DNA from 2 places in the Streptomyces sp. NPDC037290 genome. Region 1 is predicted to be linked to the other one. Evidence: riboswitches for the same ligand, from Rfam matches in the RefSeq annotation. Region 1 holds a riboswitch; the other holds the start of a gene.

The links. Region 1 has a riboswitch for S-adenosylmethionine ahead of thrC (threonine synthase). Riboswitches for the same ligand answer to the same signal wherever they lie in the genome.
Region 2: another riboswitch for S-adenosylmethionine. It lies ahead of ACZ7HQ_RS03845 (aminotransferase class V-fold PLP-dependent enzyme); the one in region 1 lies ahead of thrC (threonine synthase).

Annotation. Positions count from the first base shown of each region.
Region 1 is NZ_JBVJVZ010000005.1:142,179-145,420, reverse strand. Features, by position in the region: gene ACZ7HQ_RS19295 (ubiquitin-like small modifier protein 1) at 54-329, opposite strand; gene thrC (threonine synthase) at 371-1,654, opposite strand; SAM riboswitch class I at 1,672-1,819, opposite strand; gene ACZ7HQ_RS19285 (glucosyl-3-phosphoglycerate synthase) at 1,981-2,925, shown strand; gene ACZ7HQ_RS19280 (alpha,alpha-trehalose-phosphate synthase (UDP-forming)) at 3,019-3,242, shown strand, end outside.
Region 2 is NZ_JBVJVZ010000001.1:835,809-839,050, reverse strand. Features, by position in the region: gene ACZ7HQ_RS03855 (rhomboid family intramembrane serine protease) at 1-270, shown strand, start outside; gene ACZ7HQ_RS03850 (Lrp/AsnC family transcriptional regulator) at 267-548, shown strand; gene ACZ7HQ_RS03845 (aminotransferase class V-fold PLP-dependent enzyme) at 586-1,947, opposite strand; SAM riboswitch class IV at 2,106-2,222, opposite strand; gene trpD (anthranilate phosphoribosyltransferase) at 2,309-3,242, opposite strand, start outside.

The DNA.
Region 1 (3,242 bases):
CGGAGGAGGCAATTCCATGAACAATGGGTAACTGAAGTTACCCACGGTAACGATCAGCCGCCGGCGACCGCCGGAATGATGGAGACACCGGCGCCGTCCGGGGTGGCGGTCTCGAGGCCCTGCTCGAAGCGGACGTCGTCGTCGTTGACGTAGACGTTGACGAACCGGCGCAGCTTGCCCTGGTCGTCCAGGACCCGGGCGGCGATCCCGGTGTGGTTCTTCTCCAGGTTCGCGATGACGTCGGCGAGGGTCGCGCCCTCGGCGGTCACCTCGGCCTGGCCGCCGGTGTAGGTGCGCAGGATGGTGGGGATGCGAACGGTGACGCTCATGCTTGTGACCTCCGGTCAGGTAGGCGCCCAGACGACAACGATCAGACGAGTCCGGCCTCGCGGAACGACTCCAGGTTGGGCCGAATGGTCGCGGTCAGCCCCGTACCCGCCACCGCGTCCAGCGTCTTGAGGCCGTCGCCGGTGTTGAGGACGACCGTGGTCTTCGCCGGGTCCAGGGCGCCGTCCTTGATCAGCTTGCGGGTGACACCGACGGTCACCCCGCCCGCCGTCTCCGCGAAGATGCCCTCGGTGCGGGCCAGCAGCTTGATCGCGTCGACGACTTCCTCGTCCGTGACGTCCTCCACGGCACCGCCGGTGCGGCGGGCGATGTCCAGGACGTACGGGCCGTCGGCCGGGTTGCCGATGGCGAGGGACTTGGCGATGGTGTTCGGCTTCTGCGGGCGGACCACGTCGTGACCGGCCTTGAACGCGGCCGACACCGGCGAGCAGCCCTCGGCCTGCGCACCGAAGATCTTGTACGGCTTGTCCTCGACCAGGCCGAGCTTGACCAGCTCCTGCAGACCCTTGTCGATCTTCGTGAGCTGGGAGCCGGAGGCGATCGGGACCACGATCTGGTCGGGCAGCCGCCAGCCGAGCTGCTCGCAGATCTCGTACGCGAGGGTCTTGGAGCCCTCCGCGTAGTACGGCCGCAGGTTGACGTTGACGAAGCCCCAGCCCTCGCCGGCCGGGTCGCCGATCAGCTCGGAGCAGAAGCGGTTCACGTCGTCGTAGTTGCCCTCGATGCCGACCAGCTCGCCGCCGTAGACGGCGGCCATGACGACCTTGCCCTGCTCCAGGTCGTGCGGGATGAACACGCAGGAGCGGAAGCCGGCCCGGGCCGCGGCGGCGCCGACGGCACCGGCGAGGTTGCCGGTCGAGGAGCAGGAGAGCGTGGTGAAGCCGAAGGCGCGGGCGGCCTCCAGGGCCTGGGCGACCACGCGGTCCTTGAAGGAGTGCGTCGGGTTGCCGGAGTCGTCCTTCACGAACAGGCCGCCGGTGACGCCCAGTTCCGCGGCGAGGTTGTCGGCCTTGACGAGCTTGGTCCAGCCCGGGTTCAGGTTCGGCTTGTCGGCCACGTCGGACGGGACGGGCAGCAGCGGCGCGTAGCGCCAGATGTTCGCGGGGCCGGCCTCGATACGGCGGCGCAGCTCTTCGGTGTCGTAGCCGGAGAAGTCGTAGGCGATCTCCAGCGGGCCGAAACACTCCTCGCAGGCGAACACCGGGCCGAGCGGGACACGGTGACCGCACTCGCGACAGCTCAGGGCCGCGGCGGGACCGAGGTCGACGGTGGAATCGGTGGAGCTTGCAACTGTCTGCACAGCCATGGAGGCGAGGCCCTTTCTCCTCATCTTCCTCACGACGCATCTCGCCGTGAGACGGATTTGGCACCTTCCCTAGCCGGGAGCCTCGCCACGTCAACGTGACAAGAACCGACTGGAGGGTTGCCGGGGCTTCATCGGGCCGTTTCCCTCTGCCCCTCTGGATGAGCGGTATGCGGTTGTGAACGCGCGCCGACCTCCGACATGCGATGGTCATCGGCGTTGTTCAAGACTGTAACCGAAGGCCAGGACAGTTGAGATAGTCGTCCGAACCGCGAGATGGATCACACGGTTGACCCCGTGTGGTCACGAACAGTGAGGAGCCGCAGACCGTGCTGGAAGAAGTCGAGCGCTGGCTGGCCACCCGCTCCTGGTCCGTGACCGATCGCCCTCTCCACCGGATCCTGTCCGCCAAACAGCGCACGGGCCAGACGATCAGCGTCGTGCTGCCCGCGCTCAACGAGGAGGAGACCGTCGGCGACATCGTCGCGGTCGTCCGCCACGATCTCGTGGAGCAGGTTCCGCTCGTCGACGAGATCGTCGTCGTCGACTCGGGCTCCACCGACCGCACCTCCGAGGTCGCCGCCGCCGCGGGCGCGCGGGTCGTTCACCGTGACGAGATCCTGCCCAGGATTCCCGCCGTCCCCGGAAAGGGGGAGGTGCTCTGGCGCTCCCTGCTGGTGACCGGCGGGGACATCATCTGTTTCATCGACGCCGACCTCAGGGAGTTCTCCTCCGACTTCGTCTCGGGGATCGTCGGCCCGCTGCTCACCGAGCCCGACGTGGACCTGGTCAAGGCGATGTACGACCGACCCCTGGGCGGCGCCACCGGCCAGGGCGGCCGGGTCACCGAGCTGATGGCCCGCCCCCTGCTGAACATGCACTGGCCGCAGCTGGCCGGATTCGTGCAGCCGCTGGGCGGCGAGTACGCGGCCCGCCGCTCGCTGCTGGAACAGCTGCCGTTCCCCGTCGGCTACGGCGTGGAGCTGGGCATGCTGGTCGACGCCCTGCACCTGGTGGGGCTCGACGCGCTGGCGCAGGTGGACGTGGGTGTGCGCAAGCACCGGCACCAGGACGGTCAGGCGCTGGGCCGGATGTCGGCGGCCATCTACCGCACCGCCCAGCTCCGGCTGGCCCGGGGGCATCTGATCCGGCCGACGCTGACCCAGTTCGAGCGGGGCGAGGACGGCTTCGAGCCGCGCACCTACTCGGTGGACACCGAGGAACGTCCGCCCATGGTGGAGATCGCCGAGTACGCCGACCGGAAGGTGGCGTGAACGGCGGGCAACGGCGAAGAACGGCTGTATACGGCCCCCTTTCGGGGCGGACCGCACGTTTGAGCGTTTCCGGGCCGGGCTAGGTTGAGGACCATGGCTGCCACACAGGGTGCTGAGGTGCTGGTCGCGTCCAACCGCGGCCCGGTTTCGTACACGGTGGACGAGGACGGCTCGCTGCGCTCCAGGCGGGGTGGCGGCGGACTGGTCTCGGGGCTGTCGGCGATCGGGCCGGACGCCGACGCGGTGTGGGTGTGCGCCGCGCTGAGCGACGCGGACCGGGAGGCGGTACGGCGTTCCCACGGCGGGCGCCGGCTCCC
Region 2 (3,242 bases), on a different contig from region 1:
CTCTACCTGTTCCCCCGCGCCCGTGTGACCAGTCTTCTTCCCTTCCTGTTCTTCCTGCCGCTGCGGTTCCCGGCCTGGGTCGTGCTGCCGTTCTGGGCGGCGCTGCAGTGGGCGGCGGCGGAGCGGGCCTCCGACGGGCCGGGGGTGGCGTATCTGGCCCACCTGGTCGGCTTCGGACTCGGCTTCGGCTACGCGTGGGTCCGTTACGGCCGTACAGCTAGAGTGAGGTCCGCCCCAGCTCCGGCACCCGAGGGAGAGAACCAGCCGTGATCAGCGCGATCGTCCTCATCAAGACCAGTGTGGACCGGATCCCCGAGATCGCTGAGCAGATCGCCGCGCTGGAGAGCGTCAGCGAGGTCTTCTCGGTCACCGGCACCTACGACCTGATCGCCATGGTCCGGGTCCGCCGGCACGACGACCTGGCCGAGGTCATCCCCGGCCGGATCAGCAAGATCCCCGGTGTGGAGGCCACCGACACGCACGTCGCGTTCCGCACGTACTCCCAGCACGACCTGGAGGCCGCGTTCTCGATCGGCCTGGACAACTAGGCGGTCCGGTACTGCCCCGCTCCCTCGGGGGCGGTCCTCACACGGCCGGCACGCAGCGGCCGTCCTCCGTGCGGTACGTCCACCGCGCACCCTCGGTCACCAGTTCCTTCACCGCGGTGACGAAACGCTCGACATGCTCGTCGGGGGTGCCCGCGCCGAAGCTCACGCGGATGGCGTTGAGGGACTTCTCGCCCGGCGCGGCCTCGGGGGCGCCGCATTCACCCTGGGTCTGGGGGTCGCTGCCGAGGAGCGTGCGGACCAGGGGGTGGGCGCAGAAGAGGCCGTCGCGGACGCCGATGCCGTACTCGGCGGAGAGCGCGGCGGCGAAGTGGGAGCTGTTCCAGCCCTCGACGACGAAGGAGATGACGCCGACGCGCGGGGCGTCGTCACCGAAGAGGGAGAGGATCTTCACCTGCGGGACCTCGGCCAGGCCCGCGCGGACCCTGGCGATCAGGTGCTGCTCACGGGCGACCAGGGAGTCCCAGCCGGCCTCGGTGAGCGCCTTGCAGGCCGACGCGATGGAGTGGACGCCGATGACGTTCGGGGAGCCGGCCTCGTGCCGCGCGGCGGTCTCGTGCCACTCCACGTCCACACCGCCGTCCTGACGCCGGGTCACCTTGCGGCTGGCGCCGCCGCCCGCGAGGTACGGCTCGGCCGTGCGCAGCCAGTCGGCACGGCCGGCCAGGACGCCGGAGCCGAAGGGGGCGTACAGCTTGTGGCCCGAGAAGGCGACCCAGTCGACGTCCAGGTCCCGGACCGAGACGGGGTGGTGGGGGGCCAGCTGGGCGGCGTCCAGGACGATACGGGCGCCGTGCGCGTGGGCGGCGGCGGCCAGCTCGCGCACCGGCCACAGCTCGCCGGTGACGTTGGAGGCTCCGGTGACGCAGACCAGGGCCGGGCCGTAGGGGTCACGGTCGGCGAGGGCCCGCTCCAGGGTCTCGACGGCCTGCTGCGGGGTCCGCGGGGCGTTGAGGTAGGTGACGCGGGCGTCCTGCCAGGGCAGCAGGGAGGCGTGGTGTTCGGTCTCGAAGACGAAGACCTGGCAGTCGGCCGGGATCGCCCGGGCCAGCAGGTTGAGGGAGTCGGTGGTCGACCGGGTGAAGACCACCTGGTCGTCCGGCCGGCAGTCGAGGAAGCCGGCGACCGTCCTGCGGGCGTTCTCGAACAGGTCGGTGGAGAGCTGGGAGAGGTAGCCGGCGCCGCGGTGGACGCTGCCGTAGTAGGGGGCGTAGGCGGCCACGTCGTCCCAGACGCGCTGGAGGGCGGGGGCGCTGGCCGCGTAGTCGAGGGCCGCGTAGGTGACCTCGCCACCGGTGACGAGCGGGACGGTGACATCCCGTCCCAGAACGGGCAGCGGGGCACAAACGGACTGGTCGGCGGCAGCGGTGAAGACAGACATGGGGAACTCCCGTGAGGACGTACGCGAAAAGACGTACGGGAAGAAGAGAAAAGGGTGTGCGGAGGCGGGGCTCTGCGGCCCTATCGCATTCGCTTGCTCACGGAAGGCTCCTCGACGACCAGGATCCCTGGTCCCACACTCTTCGAGAGTGTGCGAGGGATCCGCGCTTGCCGTGGACCTCGCTGCCCACGACCTGGTCCTCACCCGGGGCACCCCGCCACGGACGGAGGGTTGCCGGACAGCCGGCCGGGGCCGAATGGCTGTCACTCATGACCTGGTTCAGTATCCTGCCATACGATCTTCGGCGCGCAAGGCGCAGTCCGTCATCTGGACTGCGCCCCGCGTCACACGGCCGCGGCCGTCAGCGGTTGCTCGCCGCCACCCACCGCTCCAACGCCCGCTTCGCCGCTCCCGAGTCGATCGACTCCGCCGCCCTGGCCATACCGGACCGAAGCTGCTCCGCGAGGGACGCGTCGGTCGGCGCGAGCGCGACCAGCGCCGCCGCCGAGTTCAGCAGCACCGCGTCGCGCACCGGGCCCTTCTCACCGTCCAGCAGGCGCCGCGCCACCTCCGCGTTGTACGACGCGTCGGCGCCGCGCAGGGCCTCCACGGGGACGAGGCCGATGCCGACGTCCCGCGGGTCGAAGATCTCCTCCGTGACCTTGCCGTCCCGGACCACCCACACCCGCGAGGTGGCGGTGACGGTCAGCTCGTCCAGTCCGTCGTCGCCACGGAAGACCAGCGAGGAGTTGCCGCGCTCGGCGAGGACTCCGGCCACGATCGGGGCCATCCGGGGGTCGGCCACACCGACGGCCTGCGAGCGCACGTTGGCCGGGTTGGTCAGCGGGCCCAGCACGTTGAACGTCGTACGGATGCCCAACTGCCCGCGGGCCGGGGCGACATGGCGCAGCGAGGGGTGGAACCTCACCGCGAAGCAGATGGTGATGCCCGCCTCTTCGGCGACCTCGGCGACCCGCTGCGGCGTCAGGTTCAGATTGATCCCGAGCTTCTCCAGGACGTCGGAGGACCCGGACGCGGAGGACGCGGCGCGGTTGCCGTGCTTGACGACCTTGGTGCCCGTGCCCGCCACGACGATCGACGACATCGTGGAGATGTTCACCGTCTTGGCGCCGTCGCCGCCGGTGCCGACGATGTCGACGGCCGGTCCCGGGACCTCGATCACGTTCGCGTGCGCGTACATCGTCCGGACGAGCCCGGTGATCTCCTGGACCGTCTCGCCCTTGGCCCGCAGCGCCACCATGAACCCGGCGATCTGCGCGTCGGTCGCCTCGCCG